Regions from separate parts of the Salmonella sp. HY31 genome, predicted to be linked through region 2. Evidence: predicted binding sites of a transcription regulator. Region 2 holds the regulator's gene; each other region holds the start of a gene.
The links. The regulator PhoB, encoded in region 2, activates phosphate uptake and scavenging genes when phosphate is short. The targets are predictions, from matches to a motif close to CTGTCATAAAACTGNCNNAT.
Positions count from the first base shown of each region.

Region 1: the regulator PhoB is predicted to act here: its motif matches at 2,404-2,423, upstream of uvrB (excinuclease ABC subunit UvrB).
Region 3: the regulator PhoB is predicted to act here: its motif matches at 2,253-2,272, upstream of rpoH (RNA polymerase sigma factor RpoH).

Region 1 is NZ_CP170479.1:3,191,983-3,196,177, reverse strand. It holds gene bioF (8-amino-7-oxononanoate synthase) at 1-585, shown strand, start outside; gene bioC (malonyl-ACP O-methyltransferase BioC) at 569-1,324, shown strand; gene bioD (dethiobiotin synthase) at 1,317-2,003, shown strand; gene uvrB (excinuclease ABC subunit UvrB) at 2,653-4,195, shown strand, end outside.
Region 2 is NZ_CP170479.1:3,561,673-3,565,867, reverse strand. It holds gene sbcC (exonuclease subunit SbcC) at 1-144, opposite strand, end outside; gene sbcD (exonuclease subunit SbcD) at 141-1,343, opposite strand; gene phoB (phosphate response regulator transcription factor PhoB) at 1,558-2,247, shown strand; gene phoR (phosphate regulon sensor histidine kinase PhoR) at 2,317-3,612, shown strand; gene brnQ (branched-chain amino acid transporter carrier protein BrnQ) at 4,021-4,195, shown strand, end outside.
Region 3 is NZ_CP170479.1:274,935-279,129, reverse strand. It holds gene ACE15A_RS01280 (branched-chain amino acid ABC transporter substrate-binding protein) at 1-996, opposite strand, end outside; gene rpoH (RNA polymerase sigma factor RpoH) at 1,246-2,100, opposite strand; gene ftsX (permease-like cell division protein FtsX) at 2,346-3,401, opposite strand; gene ftsE (cell division ATP-binding protein FtsE) at 3,394-4,062, opposite strand; gene ftsY (signal recognition particle-docking protein FtsY) at 4,065-4,195, opposite strand, start outside.

The sequences.
Region 1 (4,195 bases), 370 kb from region 2:
CACATTGCCCACAAGCATCATGCCTGGCTGTTGGTTGATGATGCGCACGGCATCGGCGTGACTGGCGATGAGGGGCGGGGCACCTGCTGGCAACAGGGGGTGAAGCCTGAGTTGCTGGTGGTGACTTTCGGTAAAGGATTTGGCGTCAGCGGCGCCGCGGTGCTCTGTTCGGAAAGCGTCGCGGATTATCTGCTGCAATTCGCCCGTCATCTGGTTTACAGCACCAGTATGCCCCCCGCGCAGGCGCAGGCGTTAAGCGCCTCGCTGGCCGTGATCCGTAGCGATGAAGGTTGTGAACGGCGCGAAAAACTCGCCGCTCTGGTTCAGCGCTTTCGGGCGGGCGTTAACGCGTCCCGATTTACGCTACTGAATGCCCATAGTGCCATCCAGCCGTTAATGGTGGGCGATAACAGCCGCGCGCTGCGCCTGGCGGAGGCGCTGCGTCGACAAGGATGCTGGGCGACGGCGATTCGCCCGCCGACGGTGCCTGTCGGTACGGCGCGCCTGCGCTTAACGTTAACGCAGGCGCATGAAGCGTGCGATATTGATCGTCTGCTGGAGGTGCTGCATGGCGCAGGTGAATAAGCAGGCTATTGCGGCGGCGTTTGGCCGGGCCGCATCGCAATATGAACAGCACGCCTCTTTGCAGCAACACAGCGCGGATGCGCTGCTGACGCTGTTGGCAGGCCGTCACTTTGCCAGTGTATTGGACGCAGGCTGTGGCCCCGGACGTATGAGCCGTTACTGGCGTGAACGGGGGAGCGAAGTGACTGCCCTGGATCTTTCGCTGCCGATGCTGCAACAGGCGCGCGATCGTAAGGCGGCGCATCACTATTTGCTGGCGGATATCGAAGCGATTCCCCATGACGCCGGCATTTTTGACCTGGCCTGGAGCAACCTGGCGGTCCAGTGGTGCGGTGATTTACGCGACGCGTTGAGCGAGTTGTACCGGGTCGTACGGCCCGGCGGCGTGGTGGCATTTACCACGTTGTGCCAGGGATCGTTGCCGGAACTGCGTCAGGCATGGCAGGCCGTCGATAATCGCGCTCACGCGAATAGCTTTTTGCCGGAAGAGGCAATTGACCACGCGCTACGCGGCTGGCGGGCGTATCGTCATACTCAGGCGATGACATTGTGGTTTGAGGATGCCCTGAGCGCGATGCGCTCGCTCAAAGGAATTGGCGCCACTCATCTTCATGAAGGGCGGGAGTCTGATGTGTTAACCCGCGCCCGGCTTAGAAAAATTCAGTTGGCATGGCCGCAGCGGCAGGGGAAATATCCGCTGACGTACCATCTTTTTATGGGAGTGATTGAACGTGACTAAACGCTATTTCGTCACCGGTACTGATACCGAAGTCGGTAAAACGGTCGCCAGTTGCGCCTTATTGCAGGCCGCAACGCAGTTAGGTTATCAAACCGTAGGCTATAAGCCCGTCGCTTCCGGCAGCGAAATGACAACCGACGGGCTACGCAATAGCGATGCGTTGGCCTTGCAGCGTAACAGCAGCCTGCCGCAACCTTATTCTGCTATCAATCCTTATACTTTTGCCGAGCCTACCTCTCCCCACATCGTTAGCGCCGACGAAGGCCGGACGATAGAGGCGGCGGTGTTATCACGCGGATTGCGAACGCTGGAGGCGCAGGCAGATTGGGTGTTGACAGAAGGGGCAGGCGGCTGGTTTACGCCGCTCTCTGCCACACTGACGTTTGCCGACTGGGTACAGGCGGAGCGGTTGCCGGTGATTCTGGTCGTTGGCGTCAAGCTGGGCTGTATTAATCACGCCATGCTGACGGCGCTGGCGGTAAAACAGGCCGGGTTGCCGCTTGCCGGATGGATAGCCAACGACGTACAGCCGCCGGGCGCGCGTCATAGTGAATATCTCGCTACGCTTCGCCGCGTCATACCGGCCCCGCTATTAGGGGAAATTCCGTGGCTGGGCGTTTCCCCCTCTCAGGCTGCAACAGGACAGTATCTTGATCTTAGCCCCCTGGAGCGGTCATAACCTCGCTTAAAAACCGCCTTCTTGCAGGATCAGACGATCCTGCTGTTCTTTCGCCAGACCCTCCTGGCTTCATCCTGATAAAAATGTGCAAAATGTGAGCGTGTACGCATCAGTTTTTCCCGCTACGTTAGCCAATAATCAGCCAAAAATAGCGATAATTTTTTTTTATCGCCCGGCGAAAACGTCCGGCGCTGATTTTGCCAGGCGGCAGGGGATACGGGCTGGAAGCAGTTATCCACTATTCCTGTGGATAACCTTGTGTATTAGAGTTAGAAAACACAACGTAAGCGAGAGGCGACGCGGCCTGCGACTAAATTGGCGCGAAAGACGGCTTGAGAAAATATCCCTTTTTAGACAGCGAGTTATATAAAATCAATGGTTGTAAAGGAAGGGGGAGGCATTGACATAAAACTTTCATCATACGTCTTGACAAATGTTAAAAAAGACTCTGGTCTGGGGATAACCGCATGCTGCTGGAATTTTATTCCGCGACTGTCTACATTTTGCCTCGCGACGGCGTGGGTTATTTGCCGATAGCCACTATACATTAAAGTGTTACTGTTTTTTCATCCAGTATTTTTTATTGGCAATATTCACCGCCAGGAGTAAAATTATACACCTGCCCGCTCACACCTTCAGGTAGCCGCCCATGAGTAAACCGTTCAAACTGAATTCCGCTTTTAAACCTTCTGGCGATCAGCCGGACGCTATACGTCGCCTGGAAGAGGGACTGGAGGACGGGCTGGCGCATCAGACGCTATTGGGCGTAACCGGCTCCGGGAAGACATTCACCATTGCCAACGTCATTGCTGACTTGCAGCGGCCAACGATGGTGCTTGCGCCCAATAAAACCCTGGCGGCGCAGCTCTACGGCGAAATGAAAGAGTTTTTCCCGGAAAACGCGGTGGAGTATTTCGTCTCCTACTATGACTACTATCAGCCGGAAGCGTATGTGCCAAGTTCGGATACGTTTATCGAAAAAGACGCTTCGGTAAACGAACATATTGAGCAAATGCGGTTGTCGGCAACGAAAGCTCTGCTTGAGCGACGCGATGTCGTGGTGGTGGCTTCCGTGTCCGCTATTTACGGGCTGGGCGATCCGGATCTCTATCTGAAAATGATGCTGCATCTGACGGTCGGAATGCTGATTGACCAGCGTGCAATTTTGCGTCGGCTGGCGGAATTGCAATACACCCGTAACGATCAAGCTTTTCAGCGCGGCACCTTTCGCGTGCGCGGCGAAGTGATCGACATCTTCCCGGCTGAATCTGACGACATTGCGCTACGCGTTGAGCTGTTTGATGAAGAAGTGGAACGTCTGTCGCTGTTTGACCCGTTAACCGGGCAGGTAGAGTCAACGGTGCCACGTTATACCATCTATCCCAAAACGCACTACGTGACGCCGCGCGAGCGTATTCTGCAGGCGATGGAAGAGATAAAAGATGAGCTGGCGGACAGGCGTAAGGTCCTGTTGGCGAATAATAAGCTGCTTGAAGAGCAGCGATTAAGCCAGCGCACGCAGTTCGATTTAGAGATGATGAACGAGCTGGGCTACTGCTCAGGCATTGAAAACTATTCCCGCTTCCTGTCGGGTCGTGGGCCGGGCGAACCGCCGCCAACCTTGTTCGATTATCTGCCCGCCGATGGACTGCTGGTAGTGGATGAGTCCCACGTCACGATCCCGCAGATAGGCGGCATGTATCGCGGCGACCGGGCGCGCAAAGAGACGCTGGTCGAGTATGGCTTCCGTCTGCCTTCGGCGTTGGATAACCGTCCGCTGAAGTTTGAAGAGTTTGAAGCCTTGGTGCCGCAAACCATCTATGTTTCCGCCACGCCTGGCAACTATGAGCTGGAGAAATCTGGTGATGAGGTGGTGGATCAGGTCGTGCGACCGACCGGGCTGTTGGACCCGATCATTGAAGTGCGTCCGGTGGCAACCCAGGTGGACGATCTGCTTTCCGAAATCCGTCAACGTGCGGTCATTAATGAACGCGTCCTTGTCACTACGCTCACCAAACGGATGGCGGAAGATTTGACCGAATATCTGGAAGAGCACGGCGAGCGCGTGCGTTACCTGCACTCGGATATTGATACCGTGGAGCGCATGGAAATCATCCGCGATTTGCGTCTGGGCGAGTTTGACGTTCTGGTGGGGATTAACCTGCTGCGCGAAGGGCTGGATATGCCGGAAG
Region 2 (4,195 bases):
GTCAAGCAAGGTGGTTTTTCCCGCGCCGGTCGGGCCGGTGATGGCGAATAACCCGTTACTGGCAAACGGTTCGGCGGTAAAGTCGACCTTCCATTCTCCTTTCAGCGAGTTCAGGTTTTTCAGACGCAAACTGAGAATTTTCATGCCTCATGCTCCTCATTCAACGCGTAGAGCGTGCTGGAAAAGAGCTGATTCAGGCGCTCGCGCTGCGGGGTATCTAACGCTTCCAGCGCCAGCCGCCGCGCAAAAACCTCCTCCACGCTAAGCTCGCTTAATGTTTCCCGCCGTTCGTTCGCCAGCGAGCGTTCACGCTGTTCGCGGCTACGACGCACCAGTAATACTTCTACCGGTAGCGACTCCGTTAATGTCTGTATTTTTCTTTGTATATCATGTAGATAATCATCGCTGGTGATTTCAATATCCAGCCAGACGGAGGGCGATTGCTCAATGCCGCGCCACTGCTCAAGCTGTTCGGTAATTGACGCCAGGTCGCCTTTTAAAACCGCCAATGGTTGGCTAACGGGGATGGCCAGACTTTCGGTACTTTGCCATTTCCCCTGGTCGAAGGTCACCAGATGCACGCATTTGCTTTTGCCGCACTCATCAAAGCTGAGGGCGATGGGGGAGCCGCAATAGCGGATATGCTCTGTGCCGCCGACACATTGCGCGCGGTGAATGTGTCCCAATGCGATATAATCCGCTGGTGGGAAATGCTCCGCCGGAAAGGCATCCAGCGTACCGATATAAATGTCGCGTACCGCATCGCTTTTGCTGGCGCCGACGGTGGTTAAATGCCCCGTCGCGATAACCGGCAACTTCCGTTCGCCGCGTAGCAGGCACGCTTCCTGGTACTGCTGTTGATAATAATCGGCAATCGCATGAAGGAGTTGCTGCTGTTTCTCGCTGCCGGACAACCCCGCCTGGCTGGTAATAATGTCGCGCGGGCGCAAAAAGGGAATGGGGCACAGTACGGCGCCGGGAGAACCATCGCGGCGATGAAGTAGTTGCGGCGCATAGCCCGCGCTGGCGATCACGGTTGTATTGAGAAACGCCAGAATTTCGCGTGACTCGTTAAGCGTGGCAACGGAATCATGATTACCGGCCAGCACCACTAAATGACAGCCTGTTTGCTGTAAATTAACGACAAAACGGTTATAAAGTTCTCGGGCATAGCTTGGCGGCGAACCGGTATCAAAAATATCGCCTGCGACAATAATGGCATCCACCTGATGGGACTGCGCGGTCTCCAGCAGCCAGTCCAGAAAAGCCTGATGCTCCGCGGCGCGGCTTTTACTGTAGAAATTTTGTCCCAGATGCCAGTCAGAGGTATGGAGGATGCGCATAATAGTTCCATGCAAAAAAAGCGTGAACGGGATTATACACGTCATCCCCTCCATTTTTGGGCGCAATTTACCGCCAGTAGACGGTAATGCAATGTTTCAACGGTGTCATAAATCATCAACATGCTGTCAATACCACCCCTTTTTTTCATAAATCTGTCATAAATCTGACGCATAATGGCGCGGCATTGATAACTAACGACTAACAGGGCAAATTATGGCGAGACGTATTCTGGTCGTAGAAGATGAGGCGCCGATCCGTGAAATGGTGTGCTTCGTGCTCGAACAAAATGGCTTTCAGCCCGTAGAAGCCGAAGATTATGACAGTGCGGTGAATAAACTTAATGAACCCTGGCCGGATCTCATCCTTCTTGACTGGATGTTGCCCGGCGGGTCTGGGTTACAGTTTATTAAACATCTCAAACGTGAAGCCATGACCCGGGATATTCCTGTGGTTATGCTGACGGCGAGAGGTGAGGAAGAAGATCGCGTGCGCGGGCTGGAAACCGGCGCCGACGATTACATTACCAAGCCGTTTTCCCCCAAGGAGTTGGTGGCGCGCATTAAGGCCGTTATGCGGCGTATCTCACCGATGGCGGTCGAAGAGGTGATCGAGATGCAGGGACTGAGCCTTGATCCTGGCTCTCATCGCGTGATGACCGGCGACAGCCCACTGGATATGGGGCCGACCGAATTTAAATTACTCCATTTCTTTATGACGCATCCGGAACGGGTTTATAGTCGCGAACAGCTACTCAACCATGTCTGGGGCACCAATGTGTACGTTGAAGACCGGACGGTCGACGTGCATATTCGCCGTTTGCGTAAGGCGCTGGAGCACAGCGGCCACGACCGGATGGTGCAAACGGTACGCGGGACAGGGTATCGTTTTTCGACCCGCTTTTAATGCCTTTTCCGCCAGTAGATCACAGGCTTCTGGCGGAGAAGGCTTTCCATTCTTGAGGGAGTATGACGCGTGCTGGAACGGCTGTCATGGAAAAGGCTGGTGCTGGAGTTGGTGCTCTGTTGCATCCCCGCGCTTATCCTTAGCGCTTTTTTTGGTTATCTGCCGTGGTTTTTACTGGCGGCGGTGACGGGACTGCTTGCCTGGCATTTCTGGAATTTATTGCGCCTCTCCTGGTGGCTGTGGGTCGACAGAAGTATGACGCCGCCGCCGGGACGGGGAAGTTGGGAGCCGCTGTTATACGGTTTACACCAGATGCAGTTGCGAAATAAGAAGCGCCGCCGCGAGCTGGGGAACCTGATTAAACGTTTTCGCAGCGGCGCGGAGTCGCTGCCTGATGCAGTGGTACTGACCACAGAAGAGGGCGGCATTTTTTGGTGTAACGGTTTGGCGCAACAGATACTGGGGCTACGCTGGCCGGATGACAGCGGGCAGAATATTCTCAATCTGCTGCGTTACCCGGAGTTTACCCAGTATTTAAAAACGCGTGATTTCACCCGTCCGCTTCATCTGGTGCTGAATACCGGGCGGCACCTGGAGATCCGTGTCATGCCTTATACCGATAAACAACTCCTGATGGTGGCGCGCGATGTGACGCAAATGCATCAGCTTGAAGGCGCCAGGCGTAACTTTTTCGCCAACGTTAGCCATGAGTTGCGTACGCCATTGACGGTATTGCAAGGCTATCTGGAAATGATGCAGGAACAGGCGCTGGAGGGGGCGACGCGAGAGAAAGCGCTGCATACGATGCGCGAGCAAACGTATCGTATGGAAGGGCTGGTAAAACAATTGCTTACGTTGTCTAAAATTGAGGCGGCCCCGGCGCTGTTATTAAATGAAAAAGTGGATGTACCGATGATGCTGCGGATCGTGGAGCGTGAAGCGCAGACGCTCAGCCAGCAGAAGCATACCTTTACGTTTGAGGTCGACGATAGTCTTAGCGTTTTGGGCAACGAAGAGCAGCTACGCAGCGCGATCTCAAACCTGGTGTATAACGCGGTAAACCATACGCCGGCGGGAACGCATATTACGGTGAGCTGGCGACATGTCGCGCATGGCGCTGAGTTTTGCATACAAGATAACGGTCCGGGGATTGCCGCTGAGCATATTCCTCGTCTGACCGAACGCTTCTACCGTGTCGATAAAGCGCGTTCGCGTCAAACGGGCGGCAGCGGCCTGGGGTTGGCGATTGTGAAACATGCGCTGAATCATCATGAAAGCCGCCTTGAAGTCGACAGTTTGCCTGGTAAAGGAACGCGATTTAGCTTTGTTCTGCCGGAACGTTTAATTGCCAAAAATAGCGTCTAATTACCTTTCGTAAGTATAACTTTCCATAAGCCAGCGGATGCTGGCTTATTTTCTTTGCAGTTAATGCGGGGGCGCTGAAACTTTCAACGTCTGGTGGTTTTTTGTTCGCATGATTAGCCATAACTTTTTCATGAGAATGGTGTTTTATTCTGGTTGTAAATTTCATATCGCTATATTCATCTGGTTTTTAGATCCCACCTTGCTTTAAAACGTTATAAGCGTTTAAATTGCGCTCCAGGTGCTGTCATTACGGCTGCATTTGCGCGGTAAATCGAAAAACAATTCTTCGCCGCATCGGTCCGGGAGTTTTTCCCGCTGAAATTGATAAAAAACGCCGCTTTATAATCCTCCGGGAAAGGCAAAAATTTTAATGTTTACAACATCACCATCCACAGGCAGTAAGACTTTATGACCCATCAGTTAAAATCGCGCGATATCATCGCCCTGGGCTTTATGACATTTGCGCTGTTCGTTGGCGCAGGCAATATTATTTTTCCTCCTATGGTCGGTTTGCAGGCGGGTGAACACGTCTGGACAGCCGCTATTGGCTTTCTGATTACCGCCGTGGGTCTACCGGTTCTTA
Region 3 (4,195 bases), 1.5 Mb from region 2:
GACCGTGGCGCCTTTCAGGTATTTGGCGATTTCCGCCGGATCGTCAGACTGATTCAAACCCGCCTGCAATGATTGCAACGCCGCATAGGTTGTCCAGACAAACGCGCCGCTAGGATCTTGTTTCTTCGCTTTGATGGCGTCCACAATCGGTTTGTTCGCCGGGACCTGATCGTAGTTCTTCGGTTTGGTGACCAGCATCCCTTCGGCAGACTCTCCGGCGATGTTAGACAGCGAGACATTCGCCACCCCCTCCGGCCCCATAAACTGGGTTTTCAGCCCTGCGGCGCGAGACTGGCGTAAAATCTGCCCCATTTCCGGGTGATAACCGCCGTAGTAGACAAAGTCGATATTTTCTTTTTTCAGACGCGCTACCAGAGTGGAGAAATCTTTTTCACCGGCGGTAATACCATCAAAGAACACGACGTTAGCGCCGCCTTTCTTCAGACCGTCCTGCACCGCGCGCGCCAGCCCTTCGCCGTACTGCTGCTTATCGTGGATAATCGTGATACGCTGCGGTTTTACCTTCTCCAGAATATACTTTGCCGCCGTTGGTCCCTGGTCAGAGTCCAGACCGGTCGTGCGCAGGATCAGGTTATAGCCGCGCGCGGTCAGCTCCGGCGCGGTCGCTGCCGGGGTTATCATCAGGATGCCTTCGTCTTCGTAGATATCAGACGCTGGCTGTGTGGAAGAGGAGCATAAGTGACCGATAACATACCTGATGCCGTCGTTCACCACTTTGTTAGCGACAGCTACTGCCTGCTTCGGGTCACAGGCGTCGTCATATTTCACCGCGACGAGCTTATCGCCTTTAATACCGCCTTTCGCATTGATATCGGCAATCGCCTGTTCCGCACCGGTAAATTCCTGGTCGCCATACTGCGCCACCGGACCGGACATCGCGCCGACAACCGCGACTTTAATGTCGTCTGCGAATGCCATATGGCTTAACGACAGGGCGATACATCCTGCCAATAACGTTTTACCCTTCATATTCATCCTGATAATCCCCATTCTTCTGGTTGTTACGTGTGTTGTGATGTTATTGTTCAGCACTTTATTTCGATTATTGGCCTACCGCTCGTGCTTTAGCAGCATACTCTGCTAAAACATACCCGATTTTGATAGTTTTTGAATAGTTAATTTGACAATTGAATAACAATTTAATGACAGGGTGAGCGAACTCAATGATAAAAACAAAAAAACCCCGGATTTACATCCAGGGTTTTACGGGTCGTGAAGGGGAAGTTACGCTTCGATCGCGGCGCGAAGCTTTTTCATGGCGTTCTTTTCAAGCTGGCGCACACGCTCAGCGGAGACGCCGTAACGATCGGCCAGCTCCTGCAACGTAGACTTATTGTCTTCGTCCAGCCAGCGAGCGCGGATAATATCCTGGCTACGCTCGTCGAGCCCCTGCATCGCATCGGTCAGTCGGTTGGCGGCCTGCTCTTCCCAGTTATCGTCTTCAATGCCGTCGGCAAAGTTAGACGATTTATCCTGCAGATACAGCACCGGCGCCATTGGCTGGCTGTCGGACTCATCGTCCGAAGACATGTCAAACGTCATGTCCTGCGCCGCCATACGCGACTCCATCTCACGCACGTCTTTACTGGAAACACCCAGTTCGCGCGCCACCATTTCAACCTCATCCTGATTAAACCAGCCCAGACGCTGCTTGGTTTTACGCAGATTAAAGAACAGCTTACGCTGCGCTTTCGTGGTTGCGACTTTAACGATACGCCAGTTACGCAGCACGTATTCGTGAATTTCTGCTTTAATCCAGTGTACGGCGAAGGAAACCAGGCGCACGCCTACTTCCGGGTTAAAACGACGTACGGCTTTCATCAGGCCGATGTTGCCTTCCTGGATCAAATCCGCCTGCGGCAGACCATAGCCCGCATAGTTACGAGCAATATGAACAACAAAGCGCAGGTGAGACAGGATCAGCGTTTTAGCTGCTTCCAGATCGCCCTGGTAATGCAGCCTTTCAGCCAATGCCCGCTCCTCGTCAGCCGATAACATCGGCCACGCGTTCGCCGCCCGGATATAAGATTCCAGGTTGCCAACAGGGGCTAAAGCTAAATTTTGCATTTCTTTGGTCATTCAAATCCTCTCAATCAGTATTGCCTGGCACCGTCAGCGAGCAACAACCGTGCCAAAGCCGATGAGCAACGAGAATATCACCCACTCTTTTATCAGACAGTGATTTTATCCACAAGTTCAATGTAACACTGTGCATAATTTGCACAAATCTTGTGACATAAAGATGACGCGCGGGGAAGAGACAACAGGGACTCTTTCCCTGCGAACGGAAGCCCATTGCAGGGAAAGATTATACCACGATTTTATCAATCGGGAGTAAAGTGACGTAAATGTTGCACCGTGGCCAACCAGGCGGCGATCCAGCCAATCATGGAACAGACCAGCAGCAGCAACAGGCACTCATCGAACGATAAGCCATTGAGATCAAACTTCGTGCCGAAGACCTGCGCCACTTCAGTCACCGCCGATGATAAACGCATCACCAAAATTTCAGACAATATCAGTGAAAGAAACGCGCCGGAAAAACCGAGCAACGCGCCGCCGTAGAGGAACGGACGCAGGATAAAGCCATCGGTCGCGCCAATCAGCTTTTGCACGTTAATGGTGTCGCGACGGGCAAAAATGCTCAGACGCACGCTGTTGCCGATAACGAGGAAGACCGCCGCGACCATCAGCACGCCGATCATCGCCGACACACGGCCCACCAGCCCGGTGAGCGCCGCCAGGCGCGCAAACCAGCTATCATCCATGCGGACTTCGTCAATGCCGTTAATCTGCGAGATACGGTCGCGCAGCGTATTAAGCGAGGCGGTACTTTGAAAGTCCAGCTTGGGGATCACCACCGCCACCGCCGGTAGCGGGTTCTCTTCCAGCATATCCAGCGCGCCGCCAAAACCCGACCAGTTGCGGAATTCTCCCAGCGCGTCCTCACGGGACAGGTAGTTGACCTTCTCAACGCCCTGCTCGGCCTGAAGCTGCCCAACGACCCGCGCCGCCGCATCATCATCCAGCGTTTTTTGCAGATAAACGGTGATCTGCGGCGACGGATAATACTGAGTCGCCGCCTGGTTGACGTTCTTATAGACCATGTAACAGACGCTGGGCAGCGTCAGGGAGATGGCGATCACCATCACCGTCAGAAACGTCGCCAGCGGTTTGCTTTTCAGATCCTGCAGCGCGCCGTGCCAGGCATAGCGCACCTGCTCATTAAAGACGTTCGTTTTACGTGAGTTCGGTTTCGGCGTCGGCTTCTGGCGTCCTGGCGCGTTGCGCCCGCCGCCTGTTCCGCCGCGAGACTTACGCAGTCGATCCAACCGTCCGCCGAACTGCCTGATTTGGTTAATCGCGTCGCGCCTATTCATTGGCCAGGCCTCCATGCAGATGTCCATCGCTCAGGACGAGCTGCCTATAGGAACGACGGGAGATAAGTCCAATATCGTGCGTCGCCATCAGTACCGTCACCCCTACGCGGTTAAACTCTTCAAACAGACGTAAAATCCCTTCCGACAACGCGTCGTCCAGGTTCCCGGTCGGTTCATCCGCCAGCAATACCGCTGGCTTATTGACCACCGCGCGGGCGATGCCCACGCGCTGTTGTTCGCCTCCGGAGAGTTGAATCGGGAAGTTTCTCGCTTTGTCCAGTAGTCCAACCTTATCCAGCGCCGCCGACACACGACGACGGATATCATCGCCGCTGGCACCGGCAATGATTAACGGTATCGCCACATTGTCATAGACCGTGCGATCCATCAGCAGATGGTGATCCTGGAAAATCATCCCAATCTGGCGGCGCAAAAACGGCACTTCGCGGTTTTTCAGGCGCGTAATATCATGCCCGCTGAAGAAGATTTTGCCGGCGCTGGGCCGCTCAATCCCACAGATTAGCTTCAGCAGGGTACTTTTCCCCGCGCCGGAGTGGCCGGTCAGAAACGCCATCTCGCCTGGCCGCATATGGAATGTCACTCCCTGCAGCGCTTGTCTCCCGCCGAGATAGGCCTTGCTGACATGTTCAAAGCGAATCATTGTTAATCCTCTCGGGCAAAAAGTGCCTCAATAAAATCGTCCGCCTTAAACGGACGCAAATCCTCGATACGTTCGCCCACGCCAATGTAACGAATAGGAATGCCAAACTGGTCAGCTACCGAGAAAATCACCC